DNA from 4 places in the Ancylobacter sp. G4_0304 genome. Region 3 is predicted to be linked to each of the others. Evidence: predicted binding sites of a transcription regulator. Region 3 holds the regulator's gene; each other region holds the start of a gene.
The links. The regulator LexA, encoded in region 3, represses DNA repair genes until DNA is damaged. The targets are predictions, from matches to a motif close to TGTTCNNNNTGTGTTCNG.

Region 1: a site for LexA is predicted at 1,728-1,745, ahead of VRZ77_RS03865 (ImuA family protein). Genes of this name have one in related genera too.
Region 2: a site for LexA is predicted at 1,327-1,344, ahead of ssb (single-stranded DNA-binding protein). Genes of this name have one in related genera too.
Region 4: a site for LexA is predicted at 911-928, ahead of ruvC (crossover junction endodeoxyribonuclease RuvC). Genes of this name have one in related genera too.

What each region holds. Positions count from the first base shown of each region.
Region 1 covers NZ_JAZDRM010000004.1:124,118-129,216, forward strand. The annotation lists gene VRZ77_RS03860 (AAA family ATPase) at 1-1,609, shown strand, start outside; gene VRZ77_RS03865 (ImuA family protein) at 1,782-2,534, shown strand; gene VRZ77_RS03870 (Y-family DNA polymerase) at 2,449-3,960, shown strand; gene VRZ77_RS03875 (error-prone DNA polymerase) at 3,957-5,099, shown strand, end outside.
Region 2 covers NZ_JAZDRM010000003.1:142,317-147,415, forward strand. The annotation lists gene uvrA (excinuclease ABC subunit UvrA) at 1-1,005, opposite strand, end outside; gene VRZ77_RS03055 (hypothetical protein) at 1,072-1,263, opposite strand; gene ssb (single-stranded DNA-binding protein) at 1,483-2,049, shown strand; gene VRZ77_RS03065 (DUF2306 domain-containing protein) at 2,441-2,839, shown strand; gene VRZ77_RS03070 (MarC family protein) at 2,849-3,475, opposite strand; gene gyrA (DNA gyrase subunit A) at 3,743-5,099, shown strand, end outside.
Region 3 covers NZ_JAZDRM010000032.1:29,972-35,070, reverse strand. The annotation lists gene glp (gephyrin-like molybdotransferase Glp) at 1-100, shown strand, start outside; gene hpxZ (oxalurate catabolism protein HpxZ) at 188-586, shown strand; gene VRZ77_RS17035 (GntR family transcriptional regulator) at 658-1,386, shown strand; gene atzF (allophanate hydrolase) at 1,431-3,257, opposite strand; gene lexA (transcriptional repressor LexA) at 3,495-4,190, shown strand; gene VRZ77_RS17020 (DNA-methyltransferase) at 4,465-5,099, opposite strand, start outside.
Region 4 covers NZ_JAZDRM010000004.1:21,665-26,763, reverse strand. The annotation lists gene ruvA (Holliday junction branch migration protein RuvA) at 1-359, opposite strand, end outside; gene ruvC (crossover junction endodeoxyribonuclease RuvC) at 373-897, opposite strand; gene VRZ77_RS03420 (DMT family transporter) at 1,140-2,069, opposite strand; gene VRZ77_RS03415 (sulfite exporter TauE/SafE family protein) at 2,449-3,195, shown strand; gene VRZ77_RS03410 (YebC/PmpR family DNA-binding transcriptional regulator) at 3,246-3,992, opposite strand; gene VRZ77_RS03405 (alpha/beta hydrolase family protein) at 4,120-5,099, opposite strand, start outside.

The sequences.
Region 1 (5,099 bases), on a different contig from region 3:
GAAATTGGCATCCGACGCGTTGTTCGCCGCTTCGCCGCTTCCTGACGTGGGGAAGGCGACATGGCGCGCTCTTTGGGAGGCCGCCCGGAAATACTCCGATGGCATCGCATATCCGAGCAGGACATTCCCGCATCCAACGGGCCATGATGAGTTGTGCGTGCTTTGCCAACAGCCCATGGAAAAAGATGCGATTGAGCGCCTCGTGACGTTCGAGACGTTCGTTAAGGGCTCGACAAAAGCCGACGAAGACGCCGCGGAAGAGGCCTATAGCGATGCGATAAAACAAGCCGCCGCTAAGCATATGAGCGCTGCGGCCCGCCGCCAGTTCGTTAGCCTCATTGAGACCGAGATCGGGGACGTCTCTCTTGCCGGTGTTGTGAGAGAATGCAGTACGCGGGCGGCTTGGCGGCTTCGATCTTTCGTCCGTAGCAAGACCGCTCCCGAGCAACTCACTGCCTTCCCAGCCACTGCACTCGCCGCGCTATCTGTCCGCCTTGCGAGTCGTGCGCTTCAACTGTCAGCCGATCAAAACAGCCCAGAGCACCTTGCCTTGGTGAAGGAATATCGAGAACTGAAAGATCGAGAGGCACTCGGCCCTCTACTCGCGGACATTAAAGCCGAGATTGAGAGGCGCAAAGAGGCCGAAATCATAACCAAGGCCGCAAAGGATACGGCAAAACGATCCGTTACGACTAAGAATAAGGAATTGTCTGACAAGCTTGTTACGAACGCCTTACGCGGTCGATTCGCGCGTGAGATTGATAAGCTCAAGTTGGCTAGAATGCCGGTCGAGCTTCGGAAAGTCAAAGATTCGAATGCTGTGTCATATTTTCAAGTTTGTCTCGTTGAGAAACCTGATGAGCCTGTGGGCGAGATTTTCAGCGAGGGCGAACATCGTTGCGTCGCACTCGCTGCATTCCTGGCCGAGCTTGTCACATCCAAACAATACTCCAGTATTGTGTTCGACGACCCTATGTCATCGCTCGATCACATTCATCGCAGGGCGGTAGCAGCGCGACTTGTAGAGGAGGCTGAGCACCGGCAGGTCATCGTGTTTACACACGATCTGACGTTTCTTTTCGAGTTGCGTCGCGAAGCGGACGCAAAAACGCGCTCCATCCAGTATCAGACAGTTTGTCGCAAACAGAGCCGACCCGGCTTTGTGGAGTCAGAGCTGCCGATGAAGGCGAAATCAGCGCAACAATTGGCGCAATCCCTGCGCTCGGAGCTGAAAGAAGCAAAGCACCAATTTGATACATGGCCGGATGCTCGGCGGACTATCTTCTGCAAAGGCATCATCGAGCAACTTCGAGAATCTTGGGATCAAGGCATCGCAGACTTTGTATTTCCGGTCCTTGCTCGATTCGATAACGCCATAAAGGGCAACAGTCTATTCAAGCTCGCGATCATCAGCGATGACGACGTTAAGACCGTAACAGCAGCGCGAGGCCGGTTGTCGGAAGAGATGCATACGTCCGCGGAAACCCTGAACCCTGAGACTGTTTCTCATGCCGATCTGATAGCCGAAGTCGTGAAACTGGAGACGTGGCTAGGTAGCATCCAGCAGCGCCAGAAGGAGGCCAAGGCTCCCGTCACCTCCTATGCTTAAGCGATTTCGCTGCATGCGCCTCGACCGCCCAGCGGCGCTCAGATAGCCACGAGACAGTAAAACCGTGTCGCGCACCCTCGCTCACGCCGATCCGGGCTTGACTCTCGTTCCTGAAAGATAGAACAAATAGCGAACATGACGAAGAACCCGCCCTTGGAGGTCAAGAACGAGCTTGCGGCCCGAGCCCGCCATAGAGTCTTTGCGCGCGCAGATCGAAAAGATCGAAGGTCGCAGCCGGCGCGCCAAATCGGTTCTCCCCTTCGGGATTGCCGAGGTCGACTCGCGCCTACCCGGCGGAGGACTCGCGCTCGGCGCCCTGCATGAGATCGCCGGCGGCGGCAACGGCGCGATCGATGGAGCCGCTGCCGCCCTCTTCAGCGCCGGGATCGCCGCCCGCACGAAGGGCAAGATCCTTTGGTGCATCACGCGCCCCGACCTCTTCGCGCCAGCGATCGCCCAAGCAGGCCTTGCATCCGATCGCGTGATCTATCTCGAAGCCGGCGACGACAAGACCGTGCTCGCCTGCATGGAGGAAGGCCTGCGCCACGGTGGCCTGGGCGCCGTCCTTGGTGAAGTGGCCCGACTTTCCATGACCGCCTCGCGGCGCCTGCAACTGGCGGCCGAAGGCACCGGATCGATCGGGATCGCGCTGCGACGCTGGCGGCGACAGACAGAGGCTACAGACTTCGGCCAGCCTACAGCGGCGATGACGCGCTGGCGCGTCTCCGCTTTGCCTTCGACATCGCTTCCCGTTCCGGGCGTGGGTCGAGCCCGCTGGCTGGTCGAACTGATCCGCGCTCGCGCGGGCGAAAGTGCAGATTTCGAAGTGGAGGCGTGCGATGACACGGGTCGTCTCGCTCTTCCTGCCGAGCTGGTCCACCGACCGGCTACGGCGGAAGGCTGGCGACGCGGCGCCTCCGGCTGAGGCGCCGCTCGTCCTGATTGGCCGCGACGGGAACAGGCGGGTGGTGCTGGCGGCTGACGCCGCTGCCCGCGCTGCTGGCCTGCGCGTTGGCATGCCCGTCACCAAGGCCCAGGTCCTGGCGCCCGGACTCATCGTGCAGGACGCCGACCCGGTAGGCGACGCCGAGGCGCTCGACCGGCTCGCGGCCTGGCTCCTCCGATACGCTCCCGTCGTCGCTCCCGATCCGCCGGACGGGATCATCATCGACTCGACGGGCGCCGATCATCTCCATGGCGGCGAAAGTGCGATGCTGGACGGCCTCATCGGCCGGCTTGCCATGTCCGGGATCGCGGCTCGGGGCGCGATCGCCGACACCTGGGGCGCTGCGCACGCTCTGGCCCGCTATGCCCCGCAGATCGCACCGGACCGACATGGCGCATCCATAATGGAGCCTTTGCCGCTCGCAGCGCTGCGCATCGCCGCGTCCACCGTCGCCGCCCTGCGGACACTCGGTTTCGATACGGTCGGCGACCTTCTCGCGCAGCCTCGGGCGCCGCTCACCTTGCGCTTCGGCCCCCAAATCGGCCGCCGCATCGATCAAGCCCTCGGCCAGGCGGCCGAGCCGATCGAGCCGGTCCGGCCGGTCGATCTCATCGAAGTGCGCCGCGCCTTCGCCGAGCCGATCGCCGCGGCCGAGACCATAGCCCGGTATATCGCCAAGCTCGTCGGCCAGCTCTGCGAGCGTCTCGAGGCCGGCGGCTTGGGCGCTCGCAGACTTGACCTCATCTGCCACCGCGTCGACAGCCGCGCCCAAGCCGTCAGGGTCGGCATGGCAACGCCGGTCCGCGACGTTAAGCGCCTGACGCGTCTGCTCTGCGACAGGATCGAGACCATCGAACCCGGCTTTGGCATCGAGGTGATGACGCTCGCCGCGAGCGTCGCCGAGCCGCTTGAGCGCAGACAGATCGTCAATTCCCTCATCGAGGAAAGCACACCGGACGTCTCCGATCTCATCGACACGTTGATGAACCGGGTGGGCGAGCGCGCCCTTTATCGGCTTGCTCCCGTCGCAAGCGACGTTCCCGAGCGATCCGTCTGCCGCATCCCGGCAATGGCGGCCGACACGGGGGCGGGCTGGCCCGGCCATTGGCCGAGGCCCTCGCGCCTCCTGCCTCATCCCGAGTTGGTCGAGACGGTGGCGCTGTTGCCCGACCATCCGCCGGTCTCCTTCACCTGGCGCGGCGTGCGCCGGCGCCTGCGTCGCGGCGACGGCCCGGAGCGCGTCTTCGGCGAATGGTGGAAGCGTGACGCCGAGCTGGTCGCCGTGCGCGACTATTTCCGGGTCGAGGACGACGCCGGCGAGCGTTACTGGCTCTACCGCGCTGGCGATGGCGAGGACACGGCCACGGGCTCGCACCGATGGTTCATCCATGGGGTCTTCGGATGAGTGAGCCCCGCTACGTCGAGATTCAGGTCACCTCGCATTTCAGCTTCCTGCGCGGTGCGTCGTCCTGCGAGGAGCTGTTCGCCCAGGCGGCGCTTGCCGGGATCGAGGCGGTGGCCGTCGTTGACCGCAACTCCCTCGCCGGCATCGTGCGCGCTCATGAGGCCGCGAAGACGACCGGCGTGCGCCTGATCGTCGGATGCCGCCTCGACCTCGCCGACGGCACGTCGGTGCTGGTCTATCCGACCGACCGCCCCGCCTATTCGCGCCTCTGCCGTCTGCTCTCGCTCGGCAAGGGTCGCGGCGGCAAGGCCAAGTGCATTCTCGAATGGCCGGACCTCGTAGCTTATGGCGATGGCCTGGTCGCCGTCCTTGTGCCCGACTTGGCCGATGACGAGTGCGGCTTCAGATTGCGCCGGCTTCGCGACGCGTTCGGTGACCGCGCCTACGTCGCCCTCACGCTACACCGTCGCCCCAATGACCAGCTTCGCCTTCACGAGCTGTCGAACCTCGCCGCGCAAATGCGCGTGCCCGCGGTGGTGACGAACGACATCCTCTTTCACGAGCCGGGTCGCCGCATCCTGCAAGACGTCGTGACCTGCATCCGCCACAACGTCACGATCGACACCCTCGGCGATCGGCGCGAACGTCACGCCGACCGCTACATCAAGCCGCCGGAGGAGATGCACCGGCTGTTCAGCCGCTATCCGGAAGCGCTTGCTCGCTCTCTCCAGATCGCTGATCGCTGCCGCTTCAGTCTCGACGAGCTTGCCTATCAATATCCGGAGGAGCGTGACGATCCGGCGCTCTCGCCGCAAGAAACGCTGGCGAGGCTGACCTGGGAAGGCGCGTCGGAGCGCTATCCCGAGGGCGTACCCGACAGCGTGACCGCCGCGCTCCAGCATGAGCTGCGGCTGATCGAAAAGCTGGATTACGCGCCCTACTTCCTGACAGTGAATTCGATCGTTCGCTTCGCCCGATCGAAAGACATCCTCTGCCAGGGTCGCGGCTCGGCCGCCAACTCCGCAGTCTGCTATGTCCTCGGCATCACTTCGATCGATCCCGGCCGCAACGATCTTCTCTTCGAACGCTTCGTCAGCGAGGAGCGGCGCGAGCCGCCCGACATCGATGTCGATTTCGAG
Region 2 (5,099 bases), on a different contig from region 3:
CTGGCCGTAATAGGGCGAGGAGGACTTCGCCCAGGGCGCCAGCGCGCCCTGTTTGAGGCTTCGCGAAGTGTCCGGCACCACCAGTTCGGGATCGATCTTGCTCTCGTGGCCGAGCCCGTCGCAGGTTGGGCAGGCGCCGAACGGGTTGTTGAAGGAGAATAGCCGTGGCTCGATCTCGGGGATGGTGAAGCCGGAGACTGGGCAGGCGAACTTCTCCGAGAACACGATGCGGCGGGCCTCGCCGTTCTCCTCCTTCTCGTCGGCAAACTCGATCACCGCGATTCCGTCAGCAAGGCCCAGCGCGGTCTCGAAACTGTCGGCCAGGCGGCTGGCAATGTCGGCGCGCACCACCAGCCGGTCCACCACCACGTCGATATCGTGCTTGAACTTCTTGTCGAGCGCCGGCGCGTCAGCGATCTCATGGAAGGTGCCGTCGATCTTGACGCGCTGGAACCCCTTCTTCTGGAACTCCGCGAGTTCCTTGCGGTATTCGCCCTTGCGCCCGCGCACCACCGGCGCCAGCAGGTAGAGCCGGGTCTTCTCCGGCAGCGCCAGCACGCGGTCGACCATCTGGCTCACCGTCTGGCTTTCGATCGGCAGGCCGGTGGCGGGGGAGTAGGGCACGCCGACGCGCGCCCAGAGCAGGCGCATATAGTCGTAAATCTCCGTCACCGTGCCGACGGTCGATCGCGGATTCTTCGAGGTGGTCTTCTGCTCGATGGAAATCGCCGGCGACAGGCCGTCGATCTGGTCGACATCCGGCTTCTGCATCATCTCCAGAAACTGGCGCGCATAGGCCGAAAGGCTCTCGACATAGCGGCGCTGGCCCTCGGCATAGATGGTGTCGAAGGCGAGCGAGGATTTGCCGGAGCCGGACAGGCCGGTGAACACCACGAGGCTGTCGCGCGGAATCTCAAGGTCGACATTCTTGAGATTGTGCTCGCGTGCGCCCCGCACGACGATCGATCGGGCGTCACGACGCGGCGGATCCACGCGGTCCTGCATTGGAATGTCTTCTTTCGCGAACGAGCAAGGGAAGGCCGGCCGGAAACGTCCCGGCGCGACACTCCCTTATAAAGGAAGGCCGGCGCCGCTTTGCAACATCGCAACCGCGAGCGTCGCCGCCGCGAGCATGCCGGCGGCGAAGGTGCAGGCGGCGCCCATATGGTCGGCGGTTGCATGGTCGCGCGCCCGCAGCGTCGCGGCACGGGCGCGGGTGTCGAGGGGAGAGCCGTTAAAAGACCGGGCGGGAGCGTGTCGCATGGTGCTGCCTGAAATGCGTGAAAGCCGCGTCATTTGCCGTTGCCAGCAAATAAGCATGGTGGTAGGAACAAAACAAGAACAATTTTCCTTCGCCTTTCCCCCGCCGCATCCGACCAATATGTGGACAGCACGGGGCCGGGAGGGGCGTCGGGCGGGCGCGTGGTTTATGGTATGGCGACAGGTCCGCTTTTGCGCGGATGACGGGCTGTGGAGGACGGAATGGCGGGCAGCGTCAACAAAGTGATCCTGGTCGGCAATCTGGGCCGCGACCCGGAAGTGCGGACCTTCCAGAATGGCGGGCGGGTGTGCAATTTGCGCATCGCGACCTCGGAGACCTGGCGCGACAAGGCGTCGGGCGAACGGCGCGAGCGTACCGAATGGCACAGCGTGGTGATTTTCAACGAGAACCTGCTGCGCATCGCCGAGCAGTATCTGCGCAAGGGCACCAAGGTTTACATCGAGGGCCAGCTCGAGACCCGCAAGGCGACGGACCAGTCCGGCGGCGAGCGCTATTTCACCGAAGTCGTGCTGCGCCAGTTCCGCGGCGAACTGACCATTCTCGACAGCCGTGGCGGCGGCGCCTCAGAGGGCGGTGACGATTACGGCGCGAGCAGCGGGGGCGATTTCGGCTCGGGCGGTTCGCAGAGCTTCGGCGGCGGTTCCTCCGGTCGGTCGTTCGGCGGCGAGCGCAAGCCGGCGGCGGTGAGCGGTGGGGGCGGAGGCTCGCGCTTCGGTGGCGGCAGCAGCAGTGGCGGCGGCGACCTGGACGACGAAATCCCGTTCTGATCGCGCGGCCTGCTCGGCCTGCCTGTGCGCCGCGGGGCGGGGCGTGCTCACCACCGGAACGGCTCGGCCGTCGGCGCGTGCGGCTCTGCTGGTGCGGTAATCGGGCGAGCGCTGCGGAGCGGGCTGAGGCGCCGGTGCGGGCGTCAACGAGCAGTGTCAATCGCCGGCAGGGTCCGTCGGCAAGGGCATTCAGGCCGGGGACACTCCGGTATGCTGTTCAGGCCGGTGGCGCGCATTCGTTGGCGGCATTGCGGGAGCACGATGACGGGTGAGGTTGGAACTCAGCCCGTCGATCCGGCTTTCGAGGTGGTGCGACGGGATCGCGTGCAAGTGTCGTGAGCGTTGCAAGTGTCGTGAGCGTTGCAAGTGTCGTGAGAAGGAGACGGATCTGATGACGCTGGCGCCTTTGCTTGATGCGTCGCTGCCGATCCGCATCCATGCCTTCGCGGCGCTGGCGGCGCTGGGGCTTGGTACACTCCAGCTTCTGGCGCCGAAAGGCACCGGGCCGCATCGCGCGCTGGGCTGGGCCTGGACGACGTTGATGGCCGTGGTGGCGCTCTCCTCGTTCCTGATCCATGAGATGCGCTGGATCGGTCCTTTCGGTCCGATCCATCTGCTCTCGCTCTATGTGGTCTGGGCGCTGCCGATGGCGGTGTACCGCGCCCGTCAGGGCGATATCACGCGCCATGAGAACGGCATGCGCGGCCTGTTCTTGGGCGGCCTCGTACTGGCCGGGCTGTTCACCCTGTGGCCGGGGCGGATCATGAATGCCGTGGTGTTCGGCAATTGAGACGCGCGGTCAGCTCAGGAAGGCGGCGCGGATGCCGTCGATGACGAACTGGACTGCCAGCGCCGCCAGCAGCACGCCGAGCAGGCGCGAGAGGATGGCGTTGCCGGTGACGCCGAGCAGCCGGTCCATCCGCTCGGCGGCGAGATAGACCGCAAGGCTCGCGGCGACCACGAGAACAGTGATGGCGAACAGCATCGCCAGCTTGGCCGGGTCGCCTTTGGCCTCGCCGGCCAGCAGCATCATCGCGGTGATGGCGCCGGGGCCGGCCATCAGCGGAATGGCGAGTGGGAACACCGCGAGGTTCCGCAAAAGGCTGTCGCGCGCCATGGTCTCGCCGGGATCGATGCGCCGCTCGTGACGCTGGCCGAACACCATCTCGAACGAGATGGTGAACAGCAGCAGCCCGCCGGCAATGCGGAAGGCCGGCAGGGTGATGCCCAGCGCGTGCAGCATCGGTGCGCCCACCACCCCGAAAACCACCAATATGCCGAGCGCGATGCCGGAGGAGCGCCAGGCGACCACTCGCCGCTCCTCGCGCGAGAGGCCGCCGGTCACCGCGAGGAAGATCGGCGCGAGGCCGATGGGATCGATCACCACCAGCATGGTGATGGCGGCGGAGATCAGATAATCCAGCATGTCGGCCCCTGTTTGCGGCCCGATGCGGGCCCGCGCCGGGCGGACTTAGCAAGCCCCGCGCCAGCCCCAGAAGAGCACACCGCGCGCATCTTCGGGAGGGCTCGACGCCACGGTTCCGCCACGTTCGCGCGCCCTCTCGGAGTAGCGGCTATAACGCATTGAAAATAATGGCGTTTTTTGAGAGGTTCCAGCGCTCTCGGGCTGGTGTCCGGGAGCGGAATCGGCTAGACAGTCACACTTGTTCCGCAACCACGGAAAGTCGATTCCTTGTCTGATTCCGATACCTCTAAGCCGGAGGACGGCGGTCCCTCGGACATCCGGCCCGTCTCGATCACCGACGAGCTCTCGCGCAGCTATCTCGACTATGCGATGAGCGTGATCGTTTCCCGCGCGCTGCCGGATGTGCGCGACGGTCTGAAGCCGGTGCATCGGCGCATCCTGTTCTCGATGCGCGAGAACAATTACACGCCCGAGCGTGCCTATAACAAATCCGCCCGCGTCACCGGCGATACGATGGGTAAGTACCATCCGCACGGCAACCAGGCGATCTACGATGCGCTGGTGCGGCTGGCGCAGGATTTCTCGATGCGCCTGCCGCTGATCGACGGGCAGGGCAATTTCGGCTCGGTCGACGGCGACCCCCCGGCGGCGGAACGCTACACCGAGGTGCGCCTGGCCAAGCCGGCAATGACGCTGCTGGACGACCTCGACAAGGACACGGTCGATTTCCAGGAGAATTATGACGGGCGCGAGCAGGAGCCCACCGCGCTCCCTGCCCGGTTCCCCAATCTTCTGGTCAACGGCGCCGGCGGCATCGCGGTCGGCATGGCGACCAATATCCCGCCGCATAATCTCGGCGAGGTGGTCGATGCCTGCGTCGCGCTGATCGACGAGCCCGCGCTGGAGGTCGAGCGGCTGCTGGACATCATCCACGGCCCGGATTTCCCCACCGGCGCGCTCATCCTCGGCCGCAGCGGCATTCGGCAGGCCTATATGACGGGCCGCGGCTCGATCGTGATGCGCTCGCGCGCCACGGTGGAGAACATCCGCAAGGACCGCGAAGCGATCATCATCACCGAGATTCCCTATCAGGTGAACAAGGCGACGATGATCGAGCGCATGGCCGAGCTGGTGCGCGAGAAGCGGCTGGAGGGCATCTCCGAGATCCGTGACGAGTCCTCCCGCGAGGGCATGCGCATCGTCATCGAGGTCAAGCGCGACGCGCAGGGCGATGTCGTCCTCAACAACCTTTATCGCATGACCGCGCTGCAGACCTCGTTCGGCGCCAATATGGTGGCGCTGAACGGCGGCAAGCCGGCGCTGATGACGCTGCACGACCTGCTGACCGCCTTCATCGCCTTCCGCGAGGAAGTGGTTAGCCGGCGCACCAAATTCCTGCTGCGCAAGGCGCGCGACCGGGCGCATGTGTTGGTCGGTCTCGCCATCGCGGTCGCCAATATCGATGAGGTGATCCGCACCATCCGCACCTCGCCGGACCCCGCGACCGCCCGCGACCTCTTGATGAACCGCGACTGGCCGGCGGCCGATGTCGCCCCGCTGATCGCGCTGATCGACGATCCGCGTCATCGGCTCGGGCCGGACGATACCTATCGCCTCTCCGCCG
Region 3 (5,099 bases):
GAGCGTGCTCGCCCGCGCCGACGCGCTGCTGGTGCGCGCGCCCAACGCTCCCGCCGCAAAAGCCGGAGAGCCCTGCGCGATCGTGCCGCTCGACGATTGAGGCGGACTGCGGCAATTGCCGATTGACCTTGCGCGCGACCCGCGTTGTGCTGGCATAACAGCACAGCGCCAGGGAGCCGGGCACGCGATGGAGATCAATCTTCCCGAAGTTCGCGCCGAGGTCGAAGCCGCCTTCGCCGCGTATGAACGGGCGCTCGTTTCCAACGATGTCGACGGCCTCGACGCGCTGTTCTGGGACAGCCAGATCACCATCCGCTACGGCAGCGGCGAGAATCTCTATGGAATCGAGGCGATCCGCGCCTTCCGCGCCGCCCGGTCCGCCTTCGGGCTGGAGCGCTCGCTGGAGCGCACGGTGATCACGACCTATGGCCACGACATGGCCACGGCCTCCACCCTGTTCCGCCGCGACAACGCGCCGGGGCGAATCGGCCGGCAGATGCAGACCTGGATGCGCACTGCCGAGGGCTGGAAGGTGGTCGCCGCCCATGTCAGCATCATCGACGAGCCGCAGCCCGCCGCGCGGTGAGGTCATGCCGTAGCGGAGCCGGCGTGTCATAGTTGCAGCGATTCCCCCGCTGCGCCGGATAGATTGCCCCGATGCCCGCCTCCTCCGCCCGCACCCGATCCGCAGCCACGCCCCCGCGCTCCACGGAGCCGCGCGAAGCGCCGGCCCGTGCCCGGCAGACGCGCCCCACCCGCGCGGAGGAACTACGCCTGCAGATCGCCGAGGACATCACGCGCGGCCTGCTGCCGCCCGGCACCACGCTGGACGAGACCGCGCTCGCTGCCCGGTTCGGCGTCTCCCGCACCCCTGTCCGTGAGGCGATCCGCGAACTCGCCGCCTCCGGGCTGGTGCAGACCCGCCCGCATCGCGGCGCCGTGGTGGCGCGCCCAAGCGTCGCCCGGCTTCAGCACATGTTCGATGTCATGGCGGAACTGGAAGCGCTGTGCGCCGGCCTGTGCGCGCTCCACATGACCCCGGCCGAGCGCCACGAGTTGTCGGCGCTGCATGCCGGCATGGGCGAGTTCGTCCGCCAGGGCGACTTCGCCCGCTACCGCGAGGCCAACGAGACCTTCCACACCAGCATCTATTCCGGCAGCCACAACGATTATCTGGAGGAATTGACGCTCGGCACGCGGCGCCGGCTGTCGCCGTTCCGCCGTGCCCAGTTCCACGCGCTGGGCCGCCTGTCGCTGTCGCATGCCGAGCATGAGCGCGTGATCACCGCAATCCAGCGCGGCGACCGGGATTCGGCTTCAAGCGAGATGCGAAGTCACATCTCGATTGTTCATGACGCGTATGAACAATACGCGCAAACCATTTGATATCATTAGATATATTTTACTTTTAAACGCGCAGGCGAACGCCCTCATCCTCGCGCATAACTGGCGGCATTGCGCTTGGCGACCTCGTCCGCCAGGAAAGCCTTCCAGCCGCCGAAAGCGGTGATATCCCGGGCGGAGCCGGCGGCGACGGCCTCCAGCACGAAGCCCTTCACCTGCCCGCCATCCTCCAGCTCGACCGTTCCCAGCCCGAGCGGCGAGGGAATAGCCGCGACGAAACGGCCATAAGCGGCTGCCGGCAGCGCCCAGATCTCGCAATCGATCGGCGCGCCGCTGCCAGGCCGGCCGCGCAGCAGCCCCGGGCGCCGCACGCGGCCTTCCGGCAGCAGATAGAGCCGGTAGTCGGCACTGGTGCGCGCAGGGCGCACGAGCATGCCGCCGGCCGCGAGCAGATCAACATTCAGCGGCAGGCCGGAAAGGTGGGCGCCAAACAGCGCGAGCTCCAGAAAGCCAGGAGCCGCCCGCGCCGGGGACTGCGAGACCGGCGGCAGGGCACGCCCGGTGGCACCCATGGTGAGCCCGCTCGCGGCATGAAAGCGCGAGCCCAGCGCCGCCAGATGCGCGTCGCGCCCGGCCGGCGCCAGCAATGTGATGCCATACGGGGCACCATCGTCGCGGATTTCCGACGGCACGGCGAGGCCGCACATGTCGAGCAGATTCACGAAATTGGTGTAGACGCCGAGATGGCTGTTGAGCCGGATCGGGTCCGCGCGCATCTGCGCCACGGTGTAGACCGTGGGCATGGTCGGCACCATGAGCGCGTCGAATCCCGCCAGCACCTTGTCCGCGATCGCCTTCAGCTCGGCGAGGCGGTAGCGGCCGCGAAAAGCGTCGACCGCCGAGAAGTTCCGGCCCTGCTCGACGATGGTGCGCACCGACGGATCGAAGGAATTCGGCCGGGATTCGAGGAAGGAGCCGACGGCGGCGAAGCGCTCGGCCACCCACGGGCCTTCATAGAGCAGCCGCGCGGTTTCGTGGAACGGCTCCATCTCGATTTCGACGATGCTGGCGCCGAGTTCGGTCATCCGCGCGATGGCGCGCTCGAACGCCGCCTCCGATACCCGGTCGCCGAAGTTCACGCGGTCGCGCACCCGCGGCACGGCAAGGCGCGGACGGGCGGGAAAAGCGCCGCGCGGACCGAGCGGCAGCGGGCGCGAGAACGGGTCGTTCTCATCCGGCCCGGCCATGGCCGCGAGCACGGCGAGCGCATCCTCGACGCTGAGCGCGAACACCGACACGCAGTCCAGCGAGCGGCAGGCCGGCACCACGCCATTGGTCGAGACCAGCCCGAGGCTCGGCTTCAGCCCCACAATGTTGTTCAGCCCCGCCGGCACGCGGCCAGAGCCGGCGGTATCGGTGCCGAGCGCGAAGGGCACAAGCCCCGCCGCGACCGCCACAGCCGAGCCGGAGGACGACCCGCCGGGCACCAGATCGGGACGCATCGCGTTCACCGGCGTGCCATAGGGCGAGCGGGTGCCGTTCAGGCCCGTCGCGAACTGATCGAGATTGGTCTTGCCGATGACGATCGCACCGGCGCGCCGCAGCCGGGCGACGGCGCCGGAATCGTGCGTGGCGTCATAGGCGAAATCCGGGCAGGCGCAGGTGGTGGGCAGGCCGGCGACGTCGATGTTGTCCTTCACCGCGAACGGCACGCCATAGAGCGGCAGCGTGGCGGGATCGATCCCTTCCAGCGCCTTCAGCGCGGCGGAAATGGCCTGCGGCGTGCTGATGGCGGTGAAGATGGCGGGATCGCCATGTGCCTCGATGCGCGCCAGACAGTCGGCCACGGTCTGCGACGGATGGAGCTTTCCGGCGCGGTGAGCCGCGACGATTTCCTCGACAGTTGCGATCAATGGCGCCCCCGACACGACACTTTCGGAATTGCATACCACTTGAGCATGGCGAGAGCCATTGCATACATTAGGCGCCTCTGCCTCGTTTCTCGGCAGAAAAGAACGGGCGATCGCGGCGGGCTTGGCGATTTGTTTACCCATTGTAGAACACAAAAAGAACGGATATGGTTTGTTCGTGATTTGTTTCGCTGACTCGATCCGCTTCGGCGCCGCCCTCCCGCAAGAGACGAATGCCCTATGCTCACCCGCAAACAGCATGAGCTGCTTCACTTCATCAATGAGCGCCTGAAGGAAACCGGCGTGCCGCCCTCCTTCGAGGAGATGAAGGAAGCGCTGGATCTGAGGTCAAAGTCCGGCATCCATCGTCTGATCACGGCGCTGGAAGAGCGCGGCTTCATTCGCCGGCTTCCCAACCGCGCACGGGCTCTGGAGGTGATCCGCCTGCCCGAGGCGACGCAAGCGCCGCGCGCCGCCGCGCGCCAGTTCGCCCCCAGCGTGATCGAAGGTAGCCTCGGCCGCGTGCCTCCGCAGAACGAAGAGGATGGCGGCCGTCCGATCCCGATCCCGGTGATGGGCCGCATCGCCGCCGGCACGCCGATCTCCGCGATCCAGTCGCGCGACCACACCATTTCCATGCCCCCGGAAATGCTCTCGGCGGGCGAGCATTTCGCGCTGGAAGTGCGCGGCGATTCGATGATCGAGGCCGGGATTCTCGACGGCGACCTCGCGCTGATCCGCAAGAGCGACAGCGCCAATACAGGCGACATCGTCGTCGCACTGATCGACGACGAGGAAGCCACGCTGAAGCGGCTGCGCCGCAAGGGCGCCTCCATCGCGCTTGAAGCCGCCAATCCCGCCTATGAGACTCGCATTTTCGGCCCGGACCGCGTGCGCATCCAGGGCCGGCTGGTCGGCCTGTTCCGCCGCTACTGACGCCTCGCGGCCGCGCCGCGGGGATCGTCCGATTACCGGAAGCGGCGCGCCGCTGACGCCGTATGCCAGTGGGCGTCGCCGGATGTGGCTGTGGAGGTCGTGCACAAAGGTCGTCGGTTGGAGAACTGGCCGATCTGCTGGCTGATCTCATCGAAGCGAAAGCGCTCCCGCTATCTAGTTCCAGAGCCCTTAATGTGCGGGGGTATTCTCCTGTAGCGCGAAAAATCGAATGTCAGTCTGCGAAGGATCAGATGTCAGCGCTTGAAGCGCCATTCTAGCCCCCTTCACGAAGCCGTCGACAGGCGATCTCGAAGTATTCCTCGCTCACCTCGATCCCCACGTAGTCAAGGCTGCGTTCCGCGCAGGCGAGGCCGACCGTGCCAGAGCCCATGAACGGGTCCAGCACCGGGCCATCCATCACGCTCAGAAGCCCAGTCATCAGATCGACGGGCTTTCCTGCAATGTGGTGCTTTTGTGCTGGCACCGGCACCCGAAACACGCCTGGAGCCACCGGGCCGGCGAGCGGCCGGGCGCCGTTGGTCCCCCACACCACATATTCCGCCTGCGCGCGATAGCGGCCCTGCTGCGGCCGACCCCGTTCGGTTTTGTCCCAAGGCACCACACCGCGCCAGATCCATCCGGCACACTGGATGGCGTCGGTGGTGACCGGAAGCTGCCGCCAGTCCGTGAAGGTCGCGCAGATCCCGCCGGGCCGCACTAGTTCGCGCGCGCGACCGAGCCACAGCGCAGACCAGGCGAGATAGGAACGCTGGTCACGGGTGTCGCCCATGAATTCAGGATAAAGCCCGCGATGCTCGCTGGACTGGTACTTGGCCGAGGGCGGCTGAGTCCGGGCTGAAAGACTGGCCCCGCCCGAGGAATAAGGCGGGTCTGTCAGTACAGCACCGA
Region 4 (5,099 bases), on a different contig from region 3:
ACCTTCGGCCCGACACCATTTGCCCGCGCAACCATCGCCTTGTCGCCCAGCGCCACCGCATTGGCGAGTTCGGTCGGCGAGAGCACGGAGAGCACGGAGAGCGCCACCTTGGCACCGACGCCCTGCACATTCTGCAGCAAGCCGAACCACGCCTTCTCGGCCTGGGAGGCGAAGCCGTAGAGCCGGATCATGTCCTCGCGCACGAAGGTCTCGATGAACAGCACCGCCGCCTCGCCCACCGGCGCCAGCGCCTGCAAGGTGCGGCCCGAGCAGTGCACCAGATAGCCGACGCCGTGGACGTCGAGGATCACATGATCCTCGCCATAGGAATCCACCGTGCCCTTGAGCTTCCCGATCATCGATATGCACCGGTCATGACGCCGCGGCCTTCAATGTCGCCGCCTTCAGCGCGGCCATGCCGCGATGCTGCGCGTGGGTGACCGCGACCGCAAGGGCGTCGGCGGCATCATCCGTGGTGAAATCGGCCTGCGGCAGCAGCACCTTCATCATCATGCGGATCTGTCCCTTTTCCGCGCGCCCGGCGCCGACCACGGTCTTCTTGACCAGCAACGCGGCATATTCGGCCACCGGCACCCCGGCCAGCGCCGGGGTGAGCAGAACCACGCCGCGCGCCTGGCCGAGCTTAAGCGTCGAGGCCGGGTTCACATTCACGAAGGTCTCCTCCACCGCCGCCTCGTCGGGCGTGAACGCGGCGATGACCTGGGACAGTTCGCGGTGAAGCTGCGCCAGCCGCTCGGCCAGCGAGCCGTCCTCGGGCGGCAGCACGGTGCCACACGCAATGAAGCTGAGCCGCGTGCCCAATGCCTCGATCACCCCCCAGCCGGTGCGGCGGAGGCCCGGATCGAGGCCGAGAATGCGAATCGGACGCTGTGCCATGCTTCCGGGTTAGCCGAACAAAGGGCGAACGACTAGAGCGACGGGAGAAGTTTGCGCCGCGACTTCGCCACGGAGCGGGCGGATGGTTAATGCGAGGTTAGCGGCGCTGCGAGCACGCCAGCCATTCCGGCGAGGCGTGCGCGACCATCCCCGCGTCGGGAACGCGTTTGCGGTTCACCACCGCCGACCGCGGGAGCGGCCCGTGGCACGCCCGCGCCGAACGATCGCCGTAGCCGGCGGGGTCAGCCCCGCCGGAACGCGCCGCTCGCCAGCATCACGCCGATGCCGGTGCCGATGACGCCGACCACCGCCGCCATGTCCGGGTGCTCGCCGAGCACCGGCACCGCGATCGCCGCCGCAAGCGCCGGCACCAGCCCGGTGAAGGCGGCCGCGCGCGAGGAGCCGAGCTTTTCAATGGCAATGCCGAACGCCACCAGCGCCACCACGCCGGAGAACAGGCCCTGCACCACAAGCTGGATCAGCACCTCGCGGCCATAGCCCTCCTGCACCGCAGAGATCACGCCGGGCAGGCCGACCGGGGTAAGGATGATGGTCGACCACAGCCCGATCATGCCGACGATGGCGGTCGCCTTCATGCCGGTGCGGCGGAAGGCCAGCGTGTAGCAGGCCCACATCGCCGCGCCGCTCACAAGCAGCAGATGCCCGCGCCAGGCGCCGTCCTCCGGATAGAGCAGCCCGCGCCCGCCGAGCGTCAGCACGCCGAGCGCGATGAAGAGGAAGCCGAAGATGCGCAGGCTGCCAAGCCGCTCATGGAACACCAGCGCCGAAATCACCGCCACGATCAGCGGCATGGTTCCCGGCAGCAGCGGACCGACATCGGCCGCCGGCACGAAGCGCATGGCGGTGGCGACGGTGAGGAAGAACAGGCCGCCCGCGCCGATGAAGCACAGCACGAATGGGATCATCGCCTCGCGGCGCGGCCACAGGCCGATCTTGATCCAGGCGGGTGCCAGCACCACAGCGGGAACCACGAAACGCAGCCAGCCGACCGTCGCGGGCGGCAGGTGACCATGGACGGCATGACGGGTCGAGACGATCCAGCCGCCCCAGATGGCGATGGCGAGCAGGGCGCAGGCATAGCCGGTCAGGCGGTCCGCCATGGACGGCGGCGCCGCGACGTCGGTCGCGGCAGGGGACAAGGTGGTGGTCATGGTCGCATTCCAGCCGCCGTGGCGGCGAAAAGAGGGGTGCCGCGACGCGGCGAGACTGGGTCGCCGTGAGGGCGAAAAGACACCTCCGCGCCCCGCTGGCGGGAGCATCGCCGGCAGGCGATCGCGCCGCGAGAGCGGGGTCTGGAGGAGTGCTGCACAGGCGGTATCGTTGCCGCACTATGTGGGTCGGCTTCGCTCGCCTGCAAACGAGTTTTGCAAATCCGAACGTTCGCGTTTGCTGATGGAACTTTGCAAACGGGCAAGCCCGGCGACGGATGCCCCGGCCAGCCTGGAGGCCCCCGCGCGCGATTGACCCGGCGCGGCGCGGGGATTAAGCCGGCCGCGCGGCCCGCTTGTCGCCGCCCTGTGGTTTTCCGTCATGTCCTTCGATTTCGCCCTCGGCTGGGCGATCGCCACCGCGCTGGTGGCCGGCTTCACCCGTGGCTTTTCCGGCTTCGGCGGCGCGCTGATCTTCGTGCCGCTGGTCAGCGCGGTGTTCGGGCCGCGCGTGGCGGCGCCGACGCTGCTGATCATCGACGGCGTGATGACGCTGCCCTATGTGCTGCCGGCACTGAGGGCCTGCGTCTGGCGTCAGGTAGCGCCGTTCGCCATCGGCGCCGTGCTCACCGTCCCGCTCGGCGTCATGGTGCTCGACCATGCCGATCCACTGCTGCTGCGCTGGGCGCTCGCCGGGCTGGTGGCCGTGCTGCTGACGCTGCTGGTCTCGGGCTGGCGCCACAGTGGGCGGCACACCCTGCCCACCACCCTCGGCATCGGCCTGTTCGCCGGCATTCTCGGCGGCGCGGCACAGATGTCCGGCCCGCCGGTGGTGGCCTATTGGCTGGGCAGCGGGCAGAACGCGGCGCTGGTGCGCGCCAATCTGTTCGGCTTCTTCGCGCTGACGACGCTGGCAAGCGGCGCGTCCTATGCGCTGGGCGGCATGATCACCGGCGAGGTCGGCCGGCTCTCGCTGATCCTCGGTCCGGCCTATGCCGCCGGGCTGCTGGCCGGCGCGCGGCTGTTCCGCGGCGCCAGCGACCGGCATTTCCGGTTGGCGGCCTATGGCGTGATCGCCGTGGCGATCATCGCCAGCCTGCCGCTGTTCGATCCGCTGTTCTGGCGGTAGCGTTTCCGAGCGCCGCGCCGAACGATGGGGACGCCTGAAACGATGCGCGCTTACGCGCTCATCTTGGCGACGAAGGCGTCGGACAACTCGAAATTGGCGTAGACGTTCTGCACGTCGTCATTGTCGCTCAGCGTATCGACGAGGCGCACCAGCTTCTCGGCCACCTCGTCGTCCACCGCGATGGTATTCTGCGGGCGCCAGACCAGGCCCGACTTGCGGGGCTCGCCGAACTTGGCTTCGAGAGCGGCTGCGACCTCGTGCAGGTTCTCCATCGAGCACACCACCTCGTGGCCGTCCTCGGAGGAGGACACGTCGTCGGCGCCGGCCTCGATGGCGGCTTCCATCATCGCGTCCTCGGAGGCCTTGGCGAGGTCGAACTCGATCACGCCGACGCGGTCGAACATGAACGACACCGCGCCGGTTTCCGCCAGCGCGCCGCCGGACTTGGTGAAATAGGAGCGCACTTCGGAGGCGGTGCGGTTGCGGTTGTCGGTCAGCGCCTCGACGATGACCGCGACGCCGCCGGGGCCGTAGCCCTCATAGCGGATCTCGTCATAGTTCTCGGCATCGCCGCCGGCCGCCTTCTTGATCGCGCGGTCGATATTGTCCTTGGGCATGTTCTCGGCGCGGGCCGCGAGGATGGCGGCGCGCAGACGCGGGTTCATGTTGGGGTCGGGCAGCCCGAGCTTGGCGGCCACGGTGATTTCGCGCGCCAGCTTGGAGAACAGCTTGGAGCGCACCGCGTCCTGCTTGCCCTTGCGGTGCATGATGTTCTTGAACTGCGAATGCCCGGCCATGGCCGCCTCCACGTCATGCGGGGGGCGCGTCCCGGCCCTTCTCCGCGTCATGTCTCGAATGGTGGAGGCTTATAGGCGCAAGCCGTGGCGCGCGTAAAGCCGGGGGCTTCCCGGTGGCGGCGAGCGTTCAGGGCGCGGCAATGTTCGCGAGCGCGGCGTCGATCATCCCGGCCAGCTCGGCCTGAAGATCGGCCCGCGAGCGCGGTCCATCCTCGCGGCAGATGGCGTCGTCCTCGCCCTCCGCCGCCAGCAGCGTCAAGGCGCGGGCCGTGCAGCGGCCGAAGGCGGTGAAAACGTTCGCCTCGGGGAGCGCGAGTTGGCGCGCGCCGGGAATCTCGCGGTCCGCAGCGGGCGCACCGAGCCCAATGACGGTGACCGGCACGTCCACCGCGCCAAGGCTCTCCCGCGTGAGGCTGCCGACCAGCTCGGGGGCGACGGCAACCACTGCCCTTATCCGCGGATCGCGATGCGAGGCGCCGAACGCCTCGGTGACCCGGCCGGAGAGATCGACACCGTTCGTGGCGAACCAGGCGCAGTCCGGCCCGCGTGCCGGCGGGTCGCATGACGCGCGGTAGGCCTGCGGATCGAGCCGCGCGCCGGCCAGCGCCAGCGCCGAGGTTCCGCCCAGAAAGAAGCCGACCGCGCTCACGTTGCCGGAGGCCAGATGCGCGGCAAGAGCGGGATCGTTCTCGATCCGGTCCAGCGCCGCACTGAGGTCCCCCGGCCGAAGCCGCACCTCATCGGGCGCCTCTCCTGCCGTTTCCGGCGCCGGCGAACGCGGCAGGGCGACGAGCGCGCCGCGCCCGGCCAGATGCGAGGCGATCCATGAGGCGAGGTTCGGATTGGACCGCAATCCGCCATGGGCCAGCACGACCAGGGGAAAGCGGCCCGTCGCGATGTCCGCGTCGCGTCGCACGGAAACGCCCTCGAACAGCGGCGAGGCGCCGTGATTCTCCGCCGTGCCGCCCGTGCCCGCCGGGTACCAGAGATCGACCGCGATCTTTGCGCCCCGCTCCGGGGCCGGGACTGACAGGCTGCGCAGGCCGACCGGCTCGGCCGCCGACGCCGGCCCAACGCCGACCAGCGACACGCCGAGCGCCACGACGA